3 regions of the Streptomyces sp. NPDC001157 genome follow, and region 2 is predicted to be linked to each of the others. Evidence: predicted binding sites of a transcription regulator. Region 2 holds the regulator's gene; each other region holds the start of a gene.
The links. Region 2 encodes HspR, which represses chaperone genes until heat shock. Its sites were predicted from a motif close to TTGAGNNNNNNNNNCTCAA; they were not measured.
Positions count from the first base shown of each region.

Region 1: the regulator HspR is predicted to act here: its motif matches at 1,960-1,978, upstream of lon (endopeptidase La).
Region 3: the regulator HspR is predicted to act here: its motif matches at 2,311-2,329, upstream of dnaK (molecular chaperone DnaK).

Region 1 is NZ_JBSFJW010000027.1:38,984-44,876, forward strand. Features, by position in the region: gene ACWDAG_RS34405 (hypothetical protein) at 61-435, shown strand; gene ACWDAG_RS34410 (hypothetical protein) at 432-854, shown strand; gene ACWDAG_RS34415 (rhomboid-like protein) at 1,001-1,765, shown strand; gene lon (endopeptidase La) at 2,001-4,415, shown strand; gene ACWDAG_RS34425 (lysozyme) at 4,493-5,317, opposite strand; gene ACWDAG_RS34430 (MarR family winged helix-turn-helix transcriptional regulator) at 5,554-5,893, shown strand, end outside.
Region 2 is NZ_JBSFJW010000023.1:11,231-17,123, reverse strand. Features, by position in the region: gene ACWDAG_RS31485 (PA14 domain-containing protein) at 1-2,161, shown strand, start outside; gene ACWDAG_RS31480 (heat shock protein transcriptional repressor HspR) at 2,237-2,683, opposite strand; gene dnaJ (molecular chaperone DnaJ) at 2,689-3,864, opposite strand; gene grpE (nucleotide exchange factor GrpE) at 3,898-4,554, opposite strand; gene dnaK (molecular chaperone DnaK) at 4,551-5,893, opposite strand, start outside.
Region 3 is NZ_JBSFJW010000001.1:629,142-635,034, reverse strand. Features, by position in the region: gene ACWDAG_RS02760 (vWA domain-containing protein) at 1-1,754, shown strand, start outside; gene ACWDAG_RS02755 (OsmC family protein) at 1,813-2,241, shown strand; gene dnaK (molecular chaperone DnaK) at 2,376-4,241, shown strand; gene narI (respiratory nitrate reductase subunit gamma) at 4,245-4,967, opposite strand; gene narJ (nitrate reductase molybdenum cofactor assembly chaperone) at 4,964-5,458, opposite strand; partial or broken gene ACWDAG_RS02735 (nitrate reductase subunit alpha) at 5,551-5,893, opposite strand, start outside.

The DNA of each region.
Region 1 (5,893 bases), on a different contig from region 2:
CGATCTCACGCCTCCTGGGTGAAGCACCCGAGCCAGAACACCCAGGGAAGGCAGGACACCATGCCACGCACCGCCAAGGCCGAGGCCGAACTCAAGGTCGACGAGCCCGTCATCGAGGGGCGCTACGCCCAGCTCGGCCCGTACACCGTCGCGTACGAGTCGATGAAGCAGGACATGGACCCCGCCCCGCTCTTCCGGGGCCTGCCCGACGACCGCTGCCAGTGCCCGCACTGGGGCCAGGTCGTCTCCGGCCGGATCGTGTTCCGGTACGCCGACCACGACGAGGTCTTCCACGCCGGCGACGCCTACTACGGCGCCCCCGGCCATCTGCCCCTGATCTTCGCCGGCACCGAGATCGTCGAGTTCAGCCCCACCGCGGAACTGAACCGCACGATGGAGGTCGTCAGCCGCAACCTCGCGGGAGCGCAGTCATGACCACCGGCACCGACACCACCACCCGCGTCAAGGAACTCGCCGATCTCTTCGTGCGGTTCCTGGAGACCAACACGGCCCCTGACGGGCTGTTCACGGCCGACGTCTTTCTCGACCTGACCGTCCCCCAGTGGCGGCTGCAGGCCTCCGGCCGCGACGAGCTCGTCGCCGCACGCCGCCGCAGTCACCCCTTCCTCGGCACCGTGCCGCGCCACCGCGTCGACGCCACGCCCACCGGCCTCGTCCTCGAGTTCGAGGAGCAGTGGGAGGACGAGCAGGGCGGCACCTGGTACTGCAGGGAGCTGATGCGCGCCGACATCCGCGACGGCGCCATCAGCGAGGCATCCATCTACTGCACCGGCGACTGGGACCCCGCGACCCAGGCCGCGCACGCGAAGGAGGTCCACCTGCTGCGGCCCTGAGCAAGCCGAATGAGCAAGCGGAGGTTGTCCCCTGACGCAAGAAAAGCATGAGAGGTTGCTGTGAATCGCCTCTCGCGTGGCGTCGGTCACAGACAGGGACCCCTGTGGTTGCGAAGGGTGGGGCGCAACGGAAGGAGCGCCGCAACGTGGAACCCATCGCGACGGCCGACAACGAACCCTCGGTCGCGCCCCTTCCCGACGTGTCCGAACTCCTCGACGGTATGCCGCGTCAGCGCGGCCCGGCGACCGTCGCCGGACCGACCGTGCAGGTGCCCCTCCCCGCGGCCCGCACCCTCCGCCCCTGGCGCCTCCTGCCGACCCCCACCGGTACGCCGTTCACCTTCGCCTACGCGGCGGTCCTGGCGCTCACCACACTGATCACCACGTATGCCGCCCCGTCCCTCGTCTACTCCCTGCTCCAGGCCTCCAGCACGGACGTCGCACACCTCGTGCAGACGCCCGTGCTGGTGCTGCTCGCCAGTGCGCTGTGGATCGCGGGCGGGATCGTGTCGCCGTACGTGATCTGCTTCCTGCTCGTCCTGACCGCGCTGGAGCGGCGGATAGGCGGGGCGCGCACGGCCGTCGTCTTCCTGCTCGGCCATGTACTGGCCACCCTCGCGACCGAGGTCCCCGTGGGCCTGGCCGTGCTCGTCGGCCACCTCCCCGACAGCTCCCTGCACCGCCTCGACTACGGCATCAGCTTCGGCGTCGCCGCCAGCGTCGGCGCCCTGGCCGGGCTGCTCACACCCTGGCTGCGCTGGCCGGTGCTGGTCCTGTTCGGCAGCATGCTGGTCGAGGACCTGATCGAGTTCACGGACCCGATGACCAACTGGGGCCACCTGATCTCCCTGGCCATAGGCATCGCGACCTGGCCGATGATCCGCCGCTGGTACCGCACGGCGACGGCCTGACTGCCGCCCGATCGCGGATTCTTTTCACCTCGCCCGGCGTTGAGTCTTTCAGCCCGTCCGGCGTTTGAGGACAAGGCCCCTTCAGGGCCGAAAAGCGGGGGTCTGGGGGCGGCAGCCCCCAGCAGACGCGCACCTCACCGCCGTGATCGCTGACAGCGAACGGGGCCCCGGGAACATTAGCGGAGCGCCATGCATTGAGTCGGCATAACTCAACTTGACTGCCGGAGGGTAGATCATGGCATCGACGTCCACACCGCTCACCCTGCCCGTGCTGCCGCTCGACGACGAGGTCGTGCTGCCCGGCATGGTGGTGCCGCTGGACCTGAACGACACCGACGTACGCGCCGCGGTGGAGGCCGCCCAGGCCGCCGCCCGCTCCGAGCCGGGAAAGCCCAAGGTCCTGCTGGTGCCACGCATCGACGGCAGCTACCCGGGCACCGGTGTGCTCGGCACCGTCGAGCAGGTCGGCCGGCTGGCCGACGGTGACCCGGGCGCCCTGATCCGCGGCCGCGGCCGCGTCAGGATCGGCGCCGGCACCACCGGCCCGGGTGCGGCGCTGTGGGTCGAGGGGACGAGGATCGACGAGAGCGTGCCCGAGCCGCTGCCCGGTCACGTCACCGAACTGGTCAAGGAGTACAAGGCCCTTGCCACCGCCTGGCTGCGCAAGCGCGGCGCCTGGCAGGTCGTCGACCGCGTCCAGGCCATCGACGACGTCTCCGCGCTCGCCGACAACTCCGGTTACTCGCCCTTCCTGACCACCGATCAGAAGATCGAGCTGCTGGAGACCACCGACCCGGTCGCCCGCCTCAAGCTCGCCACCCAGCACCTGCGCGACCACCTCGCCGAGCAGGACGTCGCCGAGACCATCGCCAAGGACGTCCAGGAGGGCGTCGACAAGCAGCAGCGGGAGTTCCTGCTCCGCCGCCAGCTGGAAGCCGTACGCAAGGAACTGCGTGAGCTCAACGGCGAGCAGGACGGCGAGGAGTCCGACGACTACCGCGCCCGTGTGGAGGCCGCCGACCTGCCCGAGAAGGTGCGGGAAGCCGCCCTCAAGGAGGTCGACAAGCTGGAGCGGTCCAGCGACCAGTCGCCCGAGGGTTCCTGGATCCGCACCTGGCTGGACACCGTCCTCGAACTCCCCTGGAACGAGCGCACCGAGGACGCGTACGACATCCAGGGCGCCAAGGCGATCCTCGACGCCGAGCACGCCGGCCTGGAGGACGTGAAGGAGCGCATCACCGAGTACCTGGCGGTGCGCAAGCGCCGCAGCGAGCGCGGCCTCGGCGTCGTGGGAGGCCGCCGCGGCGGTGCCGTACTGGCCCTTGTCGGCCCGCCCGGCGTCGGCAAGACCTCGCTCGGCGAGTCCGTCGCGCACGCCATGGGCCGCAAGTTCGTCCGCGTCGCCCTCGGCGGCGTCCGCGACGAGGCCGAGATCCGCGGCCACCGCCGTACGTACGTCGGCGCGCTGCCCGGCCGGGTCGTCCGCGCCATCAAGGAGGCCGGTTCGATGAACCCGGTCGTCCTCCTTGACGAGATCGACAAGGTGGGCTCGGACTTCCGCGGCGACCCCGCGGCCGCCCTCCTGGAGGTCCTGGACCCGGCGCAGAACCACACCTTCCGCGACCACTACCTGGAGGTCGAACTCGACCTGAGCGACGTCGTCTTCCTCGCCACGGCGAACGTCCTGGAGGCTATCCCGGAGGCCCTGCTCGACCGTATGGAGCTGGTCCGCCTGGACGGTTACACCGAGGACGAGAAGGTCGTCATCGCCCGCGACCACCTGCTGCCGCGCCAGCTGGAGCGCGCGGGACTGCACTCGGACGAGGTCGCCATCGACGAGGGCGCCCTGCGCAAGCTCGCCGGCGAGTACACCCGCGAGGCAGGCGTCCGCACCCTGGAGCGCTCGATCGCCCGGCTGCTCCGCAAGGTCGCGGCGCAGCACGAACTGGGCGACCGGGAGCTGCCGTTCACCATCACGGACGGCGAGCTGCGCGGCCTGATCGGGCGGCCGCACCACGTGCCCGAGTCCGCGCAGGACCCGGCGGAGCGCCGCACGGCGGTCCCGGGCGTGGCGACGGGTCTCGCGGTCACCGGCGCGGGCGGCGATGTCCTTTACGTGGAGGCGTCCCTGGCCGACCCGGAGACGGGCGCGGCGGGCCTGACCCTCACGGGCCAGCTCGGCGACGTGATGAAGGAGTCGGCACAGATCGCGCTGAGCTTCCTGCGGTCGCACGGCGCGGAGCTGGAGCTCCCCGTCGCCGACCTGAAGGACCGTGGGGTGCACATCCACTTCCCGGCGGGCGCGGTCCCGAAGGACGGCCCGAGCGCGGGCGTCACGATGACGACGGCCCTGGCCTCCCTTCTGTCCGGCCGCCTGGTCCGCACGGACGTGGCGATGACCGGCGAGGTCTCGCTGACCGGCCGCGTCCTGCCCATCGGCGGCGTGAAGCAGAAGCTGCTCGCCGCGCACCGGGCGGGCGTCACCACGGTGATCATCCCGAAGCGCAACGAAGCCGACCTGGACGACGTCCCCGCGGAGGTGCTGGACAAGCTCGACGTCCACGCCGTGACCGACGTCCGCCAGGTCCTGGAGCTGGCCCTCGCGCCCGCCACGAGCGACGCGAAGCCGGAGGTTCCGGTGGCGGCGTGACGGACGCCACCGGATAGGGGAAGGCCCGGGTCCCGTGAGGGAGGCCTGGGCCTTCGCCGAGTGTGCACGGGAGGGGATCAGCCGTTGGCGAGGGCGACGACCCGATCCAGCGCCCCGTTGAACTTGTCATGGTCGCCGACGGTCGGCCCGGACGAGGTGTACTGCCACATGGAGTAGTAGCTCCACCCGGCCGGCAGCGTCCCCGCGTCCGACGCATACCGCGCGATCCACAACGGGCTGACGGACGCGAAGCCGCCGTAGTTGCCCGTGCAGTCGCTCCACCAGCTCGTGGCCGTGTAGATCACGGCATTCCGTCCCGTACGCGCCTTGTATGTGTTCAGGAAGTCGGCGATCCAGCTGACCATCGCGCTCGCCGACTTGCCGTAGCAATCGGCGCCGTACGGGTTCCACTCGATGTCGAGGGTGCCGGGGAGGGTCTTGCCGTCCTTGGACCAGCCGCCGCCGTGGTCGACGAAGTAGTTGGCCTGGGTGGCGCCGCTGGTGGTGTCGGGGGTGGCGAAGTGGTACGCGCCGCGGATCATGCCGACGTTGTACGAGCCGTTGTACTGCTGGGCGAAGTAGGCGTTCGTGTAGTACGTGCCTTCGGTCGCCTTCGTGTACGCCCACTTGACCCCGCTGCTCCACAGGGTCGACCAGGCGACGTTGCCCTGGTGGGCGGAGACGTCGACGCCCTCCGTCTGGGTGACGGCGGTGGGGGCGGGGGTGCCCTTGCGCCCGTCGTGGGCGAGGACGCCCATTCCCATGTGGGCGGATCCGCGGGCGGGCCCGTCAGCGGCGGAGGCCGGGACGGCGAAGGGCAGGGCGAGGGTCAGGGCGGCGAGCAGGAGCCCGGCGAGGAAGAGGCGCCGGGGGCGGACCGATCCGGATCTGTGCACGGGCATAGCGTGCCTCCGAGGGCTCGGTGATGCTCGGTGGGGAAGCGCTGAGGTCCAGATGTGCTGCCGGCGTGGGCATGCCGGCCATTTCCTGGTAAGGAAGCTACGCACGTAGAAGAGCGGGTGGGAAGGGGGCCCGGAGTCTGCCGTTGGTCTAGCCCTGCGAAATACTTGAGGAGCTGCGGCAACGACGGGGTCTGGCGGAAACTTTCAGGATCGGGAAAACCGAGGCAGGGGCTGACGTGCACGAAGGCGGAAACGGGGACGAGCGCCGGCTCTCGGACCGGACGGCACCGAGCGGCGCCGACCCGGAGTACCTGTCCCTGGAACGCGAGTTGACGGTTCTGCTGCGACGCGCCCGGGCCAGCCAGGGCGAGATGGCCCGCGAGGTCCACCCCGACCTGGAGTCCGCCGCGTACGGCCTCCTCGTACGCCTCGACGAGCACGACCGGCTGCGCGCCACCGAGCTCGCCGCCTACATCGGCGTGGGCAAGGCCACCATGTCCCGCCAGCTGCGGGCCCTGGAGGACCTGGGTCTGGTCGCCCGCGAGCCCGACCCGGCGGACGGGCGGGCCTGGCTGG
Region 2 (5,893 bases):
CGGTCTGCCGTCGAACAACTTCGGCGTCCGCTGGAGCGTGACCCGCGACTTCGGCTCGGGCGGCCCGTTCTCCTTCGCCGCCTCCTCCCAGGACGGCGTCCGCGTCTACCTCGACGGCGTCCGCAAGATCGACCTGTGGAAGAACACCTCCACCACCGTGTCGAAGACCGTCAACGTGACGATCCCGTCCGGCAAGCACAGCCTGCGCGTCGACTACGTCAACTGGACCGGCTCCGCCACGGTCAAGTTCACGTACACCCCCCGTACCTCCCCCACCGTCGACAAGGTCAAGCCCCTCACCCCGACCGGGACGTCCGTGTCGTACGACACCACGACCCGCAAGGCCAAGGTCTCCTGGGCGAAGAACAAGGAGATGGACCTCGCCGGGTACAAGGTCTACCGCCGGCTCAAGGGCAGCAGCACCTGGACGCGGCTGACCACGACCACGGGCACGTCGTACACCGACGCCCCGCCCGCGACCGGCGCCACGTACTACTACGAGGTCCGCGCCTACGACAAGGCCGGCAACACCTCCACCGGCAGCGCCGACCAGCCCGTCACCACCGTCGACAAGACGCCGCCCGCCGCGCCGTTCGTCGAGATGGACGCCTGCCCGGCCGACCAGCCCTACGCGGGCCCGGAGTTGGTCACCACCGCGGCGAACGCGGCCGACATCGCGCTGTACGAACTCCAGCGGCTCAACCCGGCCACCAACGCCTGGTCCACCGTCTACACCGGCACCAAGGGCGCGACCTGCGACACCGGTCAGCCGGCCGACGGCAGCAAGGTCACCTACCGGGGCCGGGCCAGGGACGCCGTCGGGAACTGGTCCGTGTACTCGGCGGCCACCACGTTCACCACGTTCGACATGACCCCGCCGGCGACCGCCGCCGACGCCCGGGTCGAGTACCGCGCCGGCGTCCCGCACCTGGTGTGGTCCGCCGTCCACGGCGCCGCCTCCTACCAGGTCCTCCAGTACGACCCGGCGACCGGCGGCTACTCCAACGCGCTGCCCGGCACCGGCACCACCACGGCGCACACCGATGTCGTGCCGCGCCAGCTGCTCGCCGCCGCCGACTCCTACCGGTACGCGGTCCGCACCCAGGACACCAAGGGCAACGCCTCCGCACCGGTGGAGGTCGCCCTGCGCATGGCGGACCGGCCGGAGGCGATCGCCCCGTACGAGACCACCGCGACCCGCTCCGCCAAGGGCGTGTACGTCTCCTGGGCGAGCGCCGACCCGTGGACCCACGACACCGCCCCGCTGCTCACCTACCGGATCGAGCGGGCCGACCCGGTGACAGGCGAGACGACCGTCGTGGACAGGTGCGGGCCCGACGGCACGGATCCCTCGGTGAGCTGGTGGTGGGCGAGCGACGACGCCCCGTCCTACGCCGGCCGCCAGGTGCTGCGCGGCAGCTGCGAGGACGTCTCCGGCGCCTCCGAGACGACGTACGAGTACCGGGTCGTCACCGTCGACCCGTACGGACACGCCTCTCGGCCCGGTCCGGCGGCCACCGAGACGACCCCGGACACCAAGCGTCCTGACCCGGTGCAGAACCTGACCGCCGAACAGGTCCCGCTCGGCGTACGGCTGTCCTGGACCCCGCCTGCCGACGACGACGTCTTCACGTACTACGTGTGGCAGGGCACCACCGACCCGGAGACCGGCGAGACCGTCTGGAAGCGGAACTGCTGGAAGGGGGAGTCGCTCGCCGAGACCGAGATCCTCTGCCCGACGGTGCCGGACGGCGCGGCCCACGTCTACCGGGTGGCCGCCGTGGACGCCCTCTGGGACGAGGGGCCGGACTTCTGGCACACGGCCGACATCACGGTCACCCTGCCCGACACCCGGCCGCCGGGCTGGACGGGCACCACGGTCTTCGAGGACCAGTACCCCGAGCTGTACGTCGGCTGCAACGAGAGCAACGGCCTCGGTGACTGCTCCCAGTACGCCTCCTACCGCGTGGAGCGCTGGGACCCGGCCACGTCCGCCTATGTCACCCTGTCCGAGGGCACGACGGGCGACGCCACGTTCTATATGGACACCACCGTCCACGAGGACACGCTGAGCCTGTACTACTACCGCGTGATCCGTCTGGACTCCTCGGGCGCGGAGGCGGACACACGGTCGACCGCGTACGGCATCTGGGAGAACTGACCCTGCCCGCCCGGACCTTGACATGAGAAGGGCCCCGGAGGTTCTCAGCGAACCTCCGGGCCCCTTCTCATGTGCTCAGTCCTGGCGCCCCTTCGGCCGCCACACCACCAGCGCGCTGGTCTGCTGGACCTCCTGGTACGGGACCAGATCGCGGCGGTACGACGCATGCACCGCCGCCTCACGCTGCTGCATCGCCGCCGCCGCGCCCTCGACGGCGGCCTGGAGTTCGGCCACCCGCTGCTGGAGCGCGGCGACCTGGTTCTCCAGTTCGATGATCCGCTTGATGCCGGCCAGGTTGATGCCCTCGTCCTGCGACAACTGCTGCACGGTGCGCAGCAGTTCGATGTCGCGGGCCGAGTAGCGGCGGCCGCGGCCGGGGGTGCGGTCGGGCGAGACCAGGCCGAGGCGGTCGTACTGGCGCAGGGTCTGCGGGTGCAGGCCGGAGAGCTGGGCCGCCACCGAGATGACGTAGACCGGGGTCTCCTCGGTCAGTTCGTACGGGTTGCGTCGACGGCCGTCCATCTCTCTCATGCTCCCTTCGCGGCCTGGAACAGCTCCGCCCGCGGGTCCTCGCCCGCGGTCGCCTCGCGATACGCCTCCAGCGCGTCACGAGCCTTCCCCGTCAGATCCGCCGGGACACTCACCTCGACGGTGACCAGGAGGTCGCCCCGGGTGCCGTCCTTGCGGACCGCGCCCTTGCCGCGGGCGCGCATGGTGCGGCCGTTGGGCGTGCCGGGCGGCAGCTTCAGGGTGACGGGCGGGCCGCCCAGGGTGGGGACCCTGACCTCGCCGCCGAGCGCCGCCTCCGCGAACGTCACGGGGACGGTGACGGTGAGGTTGTCGCCCTTGCGGCCGAACACGGGGTGCGCGTCGACATGCACGGTGACGTACAGATCGCCCGCCGGGCCGCCCCGCTCGCCCGGTGCGCCCTTGCCGCGCAGCCGGATGCGCTGGCCGTCCGAGACGCCCGCGGGGATACGGACCTGCATCGTCCGGGAGGACTTCGCACGCCCCGAGCCCTTGCAGACCTCGCAGGGGTTCTCCGCGATCAGGCCGCGGCCCTTGCAGTCCGGGCAGGGGTCGGTGAGCGAGAAGCCGCCGCCGGACCCCCGGGCGACCTGGCCGGTGCCGACACACGTCGGGCACACCCGCGGGTTGCCGTTGGCGTCGCCGGTGCCGGAGCAGGCCTTGCAGGGTGACTGCGAGGACATGCGCAGCGGGACCGTCGCCCCCTCGATCGCCTCGGTGAAGCTGAGGCTGACCTCGGTGTCGATGTCCTGGCCGCGCCTGGGCTGCACCCGGGTGGTGCCGGAGCTGCCCCGGTTGAACAGGCCCCCGAAGACGTCACCGATTCCGCCGCCGAATCCTCCGGAACCCCCGCCCTGGGCGCCGCCTCCGAAGAGGTCGCCCAGGTCGAAGTTGAAGGAGCCGCCTGCGCCGCCCGGCCCGGGGCGGAAGCCGCCGTTGCCGAAGAGGGCGCGGGCCTCGTCGTACTCCTTGCGCTTCTTGGGGTCGCCGAGTATGTCGTTCGCCTCGGAGATCTCCTTGAAGCGCTCCTCGGCCTTGGCGTTGCCCTTGTTGGCGTCCGGGTGGTTCTCGCGGGCGAGCTTCCGGTACGCCTTCTTGATCTCGGCCTCGGTGGCGTCCTTGGGGACGCCGAGGACCTTGTAGTAGTCCTTCTCGATGAAGTCCTTGGTGCTCATCCTCGACGCCCCTCCTTTCTCATCGGTTCAAGCTCAGCCCTCGTCCGGGCCACCGCTCTCCTTGTCGTCGGCCGCCTCGGTCGCTTCTTCGGCCTTGACGGTCTGGGCGCCGGGCTGCGGTTCGGCGACGGCCACCCGCGCGGGGCGGATGGTGCGCTCGCCGAAGCGATACCCGGGCTGCAGAATCGCCACGCACGTCGTCTCGGTGACGTCCGGCGCGTACGAGTGCATCAGGGCCTCGTGGATCGTCGGGTCGAAGGGCTCGCCCTCCTTGCCGAACTGCTGCAGTCCCATCTTCGCCGCGACGGTCTCCAGCGACTCCGCGACGGACTTGAATCCGCCGACGAGTTCGCCGTGGTCCCGGGCGCGGCCGATGTCGTCGAGCACGGGCAGGAGCTCGGTCAGGAGGTTCGCGATGGCGATCTCCTTGACCGTGATCCGGTCCCGCTCCACACGGCGGCGGTAGTTCTGGTACTCGGCCTGGAGCCGCTGGAGGTCCGCCGTGCGCTCGCCGAGCGCCGTGCGCACCTGGTCCAGCTGGGCCGTCAGACCGGCGACCTGTGCTGCGTCCCCGGCCGGGGCCGCCCCCTCCCCCGAGGAGGGGGAGGCGGCCTGCGGCTCGGCGTCGTCGGGGGTGGCGCCGGAGGGGACGTCGGGCTTCTCGTCGAAGCCCGGGGTCTCCTCCGTCACGCGGCACCGTCCTTGCGCTCGTCGTCCACGATCTCGGCGTCCACGACGTCGTCGTCGGCCTTGGGGGCCTCGGCGCCCGCGGCGCCGCCGGCGGCGGCCTGCGAGGCCTGGGCGTCGGCGTACATGGCCTGGCCCAGCTTCTGCGAGACGGCCGCGACCTTCTCGGTGGCGGTGCGGATCTCGGCGGTGTCCTCGCCCTTGAGCGCGGTCTTCAGCTCCTCGACGGACGCCTCGACCTCGGTCTTGATCTCGCCGGGGACCTTGTCCTCGTTGTCCTTGAGGAACTTCTCCGTCTGGTAGACGAGCTGCTCGCCCTGGTTGCGGGTCTCGGCGGCCTCGCGGCGGGCGTGGTCCTCCTCCGCGTACTTCTCGGCCTCCTGGCGCATCCGGTCGACCTCGTCCTTCGGCAGCGAGGAGCCGCCGGTGACGGTCATCTTCTGCTCCTTGCCCGTGCCCAGGTCCTTCGCGGTCACGTGCATGATGCCGTTGGCGTCGATGTCGAAGGCGACCTCGATCTGCGGGACACCGCGCGGGGCCGGCGGCAGACCGGTCAGCTCGAACATCCCGAGCTTCTTGTTGTACGCCGCGATCTCGCGCTCGCCCTGGTAGACCTGGATCTGCACGGACGGCTGGTTGTCCTCGGCGGTGGTGAAGATCTCGGACCGCTTGGTCGGGATCGTCGTGTTCCGCTCGATGAGCTTCGTCATGATGCCGCCCTTGGTCTCGATGCCGAGGGACAGCGGGGTCACGTCGAGGAGCAGGACGTCCTTGACCTCACCCTTGAGGACACCGGCCTGCAGGGCGGCGCCGATGGCGACGACCTCGTCCGGGTTGACGCCCTTGTTGGCGTCCTTGCCGCCGGTCAGCTCGCGGACGAGCTCGGCGACGGCCGGCATACGGGTGGAGCCGCCGACGAGGACGACGTGGTCGATCTCGTTGATGGAGATGCCGGCGTCCTTGATGACGTTGTGGAACGGCGTCTTGCAGCGCTCCAGCAGGTCGGCCGTCAGCTGCTGGAACTGGGCCCGGGTGAGCTTCTCGTCCAGGTGCAGCGGGCCCTCGGCGGACGCCGTGATGTAGGGCAGGTTGATCGAGGTCTCGGTGGACGAGGACAGCTCGATCTTGGCCTTCTCGGCAGCCTCGCGCAGACGCTGCAGGGCCATCTTGTCCTTGCCGAGGTCCACGCCGTGACCGCTCGCGAACTGCTTGACCAGGTAGTCGACGATGCGCTGGTCCCAGTCGTCACCACCGAGGTGGTTGTCACCGTTGGTGGCCTTCACCTCGACGACGCCGTCACCGATCTCCAGGAGGGACACGTCGAAGGTGCCGCCACCGAGGT
Region 3 (5,893 bases), on a different contig from region 2:
CCGAGGCGTTCGCCGAGGGGATGGCGCTGGTGAAGGCCAACCCGGCCCTCGCGGCCGTGGAGTTCGACGTCTGCCGCGACGAGGAGTGCGAGATCGCGCCCCGCGACGGGCTCGTGGTCGTCGACTCCGCCGCCGACCTGCACGTCCACCCGCACCGGCTCGCCGAACCCGCCGCCTGGGCCTGGGCCCTCGCCCACGCCGTCCTGCACCTCGGCTTCGGGCACGTCCCGGCGGCGCAGGGCGAGCGCACCCAGCCGGACCGCCACGACCTCGCCGCACGCTGTGTCGTCGTCAACCGCTTCCTGCTGAACTTCACCATCGGCGAGACCCCGGAGGCGCTGCCCGCCTCCTACCCCGACGGCGACGAGGAGCAACTCGCCGCGCGCTGGCGGCGGGACGGGCTCCCGCCCGCGTACGAGCGCTGCGGCACGGCCGGCGGCGAGCCCGACCAGCTGCTCCTGACCTGGCACGGGTACTACGGCCGGCCCCCGGACCACCAGCTGGCGTTCGCCACCGCCCTGACCCGGACCGTGTCCGCGGCGATGGACATGGCGGGCGGTCGCCGCGACTCCCTCAGCGGGGAAGTCACCCCGCAGCGCCCCTGGGAGCGGGCCCTGAGCTGGTTCATCTCCTCCTACCCGCTGCTCGGCGGCATCGCGGCAGGCATCACACTCGTCGCCGACGCCGAACTCGCCCGCGCGCACGGCATCTCCGTGGCCGCGGTGAACGCCGAGGCCGGCGTGATCTACATCAACCCGCTGCGCCGCTTCGACGACGAGGAATGGCGGTTCATCCTCGCCCACGAGATGCTGCACGCCGCCCTGCGCCACGGCGACCGCTGCGGCACCCGCGACCACTACCTCTTCAACATCGCCTGCGACTACGTGATCAACGGCTGGCTGCAGGAGATGCAGGTCGGCACCATGCCGGAGGGGCTCCTGCACGACCCGGCCCTCACCGGCCTCTCCTCCGAGGAGGTCTACGACCGTCTCGCCGGCGACCTGCGCCGTATGCGCCGCCTGTCCACCCTGCGCGGCAAGGGCAGCGGCGACATGCTCGGCGCCCCGCTGGGCCCGCCCGGCGCGTACGTCGACCTCGACGAGTTCTACCGCCGGGGCCTGAGCCAGGGCCTGGACCTGCACCAGCAGCAGGGGCGCGGCTTCCTCCCCGGCGGTCTGGTCGAGGAGATCCGCACCCTCAGCCACCCGCCCCTGCCCTGGGACGCCCGACTGGCCCGCTGGTTCGACGAGTTCGTGCCCAGCCCGCAGCCCGTACGGACATACGCGCGCCCCTCGCGCCGCCAGTCCTCCTCGCCCGACATCCCGCGCGCCGGCCGCTACTTCCCGCCCGAGGAGATCGCCCGCTGCACCTTCGGCGTCGTCCTGGACACCTCCGGCTCCATGGACCGCACCCTCCTCGGCAAGGCCCTCGGCGCCATCGCCTCCTACGCCGAGGCCCGCGACGTCCCGGCCGCCCGCGTGATCTTCTGCGACACGGCCCCGCACGACGCGGGCTTCGTGCCGGTCACGGAGATCGCCGGCCGGGTGCGCGTCCACGGCCGCGGCGGTACGGTCCTGCAGCCGGGCATCGACCTGCTCCACCGCGCGGACGACTTCCCGCCGGGCGCGCCGGTACTGGTGATCACGGACGGCTGGTGCGACGTCCTGCGGGTGCGGCGCGAGCACGCGTATCTGATCCCGCAGGGGGCACGGCTGCCGTTCACCGCGCGTGGGCCCGTGTTCCGGGTGCAGTGAGCCGGAATGTGATCGGATGGTGTCGTACAGGAACAGCCAGAATTCGAAGGGATTCATCGTGGCAACCACGCGCTCCGCACACACCGTCTGGGAAGGCAACCTGCTCGAGGGCAACGGTGTCGTCTCCTTCGACTCCTCCGGTGCCATCGCCGAGCAGCCGGTCACCTGGGCCTCGCGCTCCCAGGACGCGAACGGCAAGACCAGCCCGGAGGAGCTGATCGCCGCCGCGCACTCCAGCTGCTTCTCCATGGCGCTGTCGCACGCCCTGGCCGGCGCCGGCACCCCGCCCACCAAGCTGATCACCTCGGCCGACGTGAACTTCCAGCCGGGTGAGGGCATCACGGGCATCCACCTGACCGTCGAGGGCACGGTCCCCGGCATCGACAACGACGCCTTTGTCGCCGCCGCCGAGGACGCCAAGAAGAACTGCCCGGTCAGCCAAGCCCTCACCGGCACGACGATCACCCTGTCGGCCAAGCTGGCCTGAGCGTTCCCCCGGGGCCTGAGCGACCGCTCAGGCCCCGTTTGGTGTCGGCCCACCAGGTCACTCGTCCCATTGACAAGAGCCCACTCAAGTTTTGTGCTGGACTTCGAGAGGTGCCCTGGCGGAAGGGGACGGAGATGGCACGTGCGGTCGGGATCGATCTGGGGACCACGAACTCGGTGGTGGCCGTGCTGGAGGGCGGCGAACCCACCGTCGTTGCGAATGCGGAGGGGGCCAGGACCACACCGTCGGTCGTGGCCTTCGCCAAGAACGGCGAGGTGCTCGTCGGGGAGGTCGCGAAAAGGCAGGCCGTGACCAACGTGGAGCGGACCGCCCGCTCCGTGAAGCGGCACATGGGCGACGCGAGCTGGCGCTTCCCCGAGCAGGGCTCCGTGGACGGCACCCGCTACCGGGCGCAGGAGCTGTCCGCGCGGGTGCTGCAGAAGCTGAAGCGGGACGCGGAGTCCTACCTCGGAGAGGACGTCACGGATGCGGTGATCACCGTGCCGGCGTACTTCGACGACTCCCAGCGGCAGGCCACCAAGGAGGCCGGGGAGATCGCCGGCCTGAAGGTCCTGCGGATCATCAACGAGCCGACGGCCGCCGCCCTCGCCTACGGCCTCGACCGCGGCGAGGAGCAGACCGTGCTGGTCTTCGACCTCGGCGGCGGCACCTTCGACGTGTCGCTCCTGGAGATCGGCGACGGCGTCATCGAGGTCAAGGCGACCAACGGCGACACCCACCTCGGGGGCGACGACTGGGACCAGCGGATCGTCGAGCACCTCGTCAAGAAGTTCAAGGGGCAGTACGGCATCGACCTCGCGGCCGACAAGATGGCCGTGCAGCGGCTGCGCGAGGGCGCAGAGAAGGCCAAGATCGAGCTGTCCAGCTCGTCCGAGACGACGATCAACCTCCCCTACATCACCGCATCCGCCGAGGGGCCGCTGCACCTCGACGAGAAGATGACCCGCGCCCAGTTCCAGGAACTCACCGCCGACCTCCTCGACCGCTGCAAGACCCCCTTCCACCAGGCGGTCAAGGACGCCGGTATCAAGCTGTCCGCGGTCGACCACGTCATCCTCGTCGGTGGCTCGACCCGGATGCCCGCGGTCACCGACCTGGTCAAGGAACTCACCGGCAAGGACCCGCACAAGGGCGTCAACCCCGACGAGGTCGTGGCCGTCGGCGCGGCCCTCCAGGCGGGCGTCATCCGCGGCGACGTCAAGGACGTGCTCCTCCTCGACGTCACCCCGCTGTCCCTCGGCATCGAGACCAAGGGCGGCATCATGACCAAGCTGATCGAGCGCAACACGACCATCCCGACCCGGCGTTCGGAGATCTTCACGACGGCCACCGACAACCAGCCCTCGGTGGGCATCCAGGTCTACCAGGGCGAACGCGAGATCGCCGCGTACAACAAGAAGCTGGGCGTCTTCGACCTCACGGGTCTGCCCCCGGCCCCGCGCGGGGTCCCGCAGATCGAGGTCGCCTTCGACATCGACGCCAACGGCATCATGCATGTGTCGGCCAAGGACCTCGCCACCGGCCGCGAACAGAAGATGACGGTGACCGGCGGCTCGGCGCTCCCCAAGGACGACATCGACCGCATGATGCGGGAGGCCGAGCAGTACGCCGAGGAGGACCGCAAGCGGCGGGAGGCCGCGGAGACCCGCAACCAGGCCGAACAACTCGTCTACCAGACCGAGAAGTTCATCCGGGACAACGAGGACCGCATCCCCGCGGACACCAAGTCGGAGGTGGAGACGGCGGCCACCGAACTCAAGGGCCTGCTGGAACGGAACGCGGACACCAACGAGCTGCGCACCGGCGTCGAGAAACTCGCCACCGTCAGCCAGAAGATGGGCCAGGCCATGTACGCCCAGGCCGACCAGGGCGCCGCCGGCAGCGGCACCGAGCAGCACACCTCGCCGCAGGACGAGGAGGGCGTGGTGGACGCCGAGATCGTCGACGAGGACCGGGACACCAAGGGCGGCGCGGCATAACCGTCAGACGCCCGTCCTCTCCCGGCCCCGCCGCTCCGGCCGCGGCCCCAACTGCCCGGGGTCGCGGCTGCGGTACACCACGTACGGGCGGAACAGATACTGCGCCGGCACGCTGAGGACATGGACCAGGCGGGTGTACGGCACCAGGGCGATCAGCGCCATGCCGATCGTCGCGTGCACCCGGTACAGCACCGGCACCCCCTCCATCAGCTCTGTCCTCGGCTGGAGCGTGAACAGGCTGCGGGCCCAAGGCGCAATGGAGGAACGGTAGTTGTAGCCGTCGCCGGAGACATGGGTGAGCTTGGCGGCCACGCCCATCGCGATGGCGGCGACCAGGACGACGTACATCAGCTTGTCGTTCACGGTCGTCGCCCGGAACACCGGGGCGTGCGTGCGTCGGCGGTGGACGAGCAGCAGGATCCCGGCGACGGCGAGCGCGCCGGCCGCCGTGCCGCCGTACAGCGAGAACAGGTGGTACGTGTGCTCGCGGGCACCGATCGAGTCGGTCCACGACTTCGGCACGAACAGGCCCACGACATGACCGGCGAGCACGAAGAGGATGCCGTAGTGGAAGGCCGGGGAGGCGATGTTCAGCAGCTTCGACTCGTACACCTGCGACGAACGCGTGGTCCAGCCGTACTTGTCGTAGCGGTAGCGCCAGATCAGGCCGGCAGCGAGCAGGGCGAAGGCGACGTACGGCAGGACGCCCCACAGGAGCGTGGTCATGAGCGAACCTCCGTGTGGGGGATCGGCAGGGTGGCGCACACGGCGTCCAGGACGGATGCGTACGGGGTACCGAAGTCGGTGAGCCGGCCCCGGAGCTGCCCCAGGGCCTCGTGGTGTTCCGTGAGGAGGTCCGTGTTGCCGGTGCGGGCCGCGAACTCCAGTACCGCGGGCAGGAAGTCGGGCAGTTCCTCGCCGGTGAACTCCAGGCCGGCGGCACGGTAGACGTCCTTGAAGCGGACCAGGGACATGCCGCGCCGCCAGGTGTCCCCGTCCCGCCACCAGCTCAGATAGAGGCTGTGCCGGTTCTTGAAGTCGAAGACCTGGAGGTAGTGGGCGGCCAGCTCCCCGGGCGGGGTGACGGCCGCGTGGTCGGTGAACTCCCGCAGCTGCGGGGCCGCTTCGCGCAACAGGGGCAGCCGGGCGCGGAAGTCGTCGTCGGGATAGGTCAGGCAGAGCGCTGCCGCCTGGTACAGCACGGCGTCCGAGGGCATCAGGTCTCCTTGGTCTCATCCGTGGTCCGGCGTCTGCGCAGGGCGTGGAAGTTCTCCACCGGCACCAGCGGCAGCCGCCTGCGTCCCGAGTTCTCGACCGCCTCGTCCCGACTCGTCCGCACCAGGCCGTCCTTGCCGGGGGCCTGCTGGTAGCTGCGGCGGCGCTCGGGGGCGCTCTGGATGTCGGCCCAGGCGAGTACCGGGTCGCAGGTGCGGGCGAGGGCCTCCCGGTACAGCTCCAGCAGGACGCCCCCGGACGTACGGGTGGCGCACGCGGGTCGGCGAGGAGGTGTACCAGGAGAAGGCGGCGCCGCGCGTGCGGCCGCGGGGTTCGTGCTCGGGGCGGTCGGGCCCACCGAGGGGTGGTCCGTCTGCCGGCAGCGCGATGCCGTGCAGGTCGGGGCGGTGGCTCCGGGCCGCAAGAATCCTGCGCGG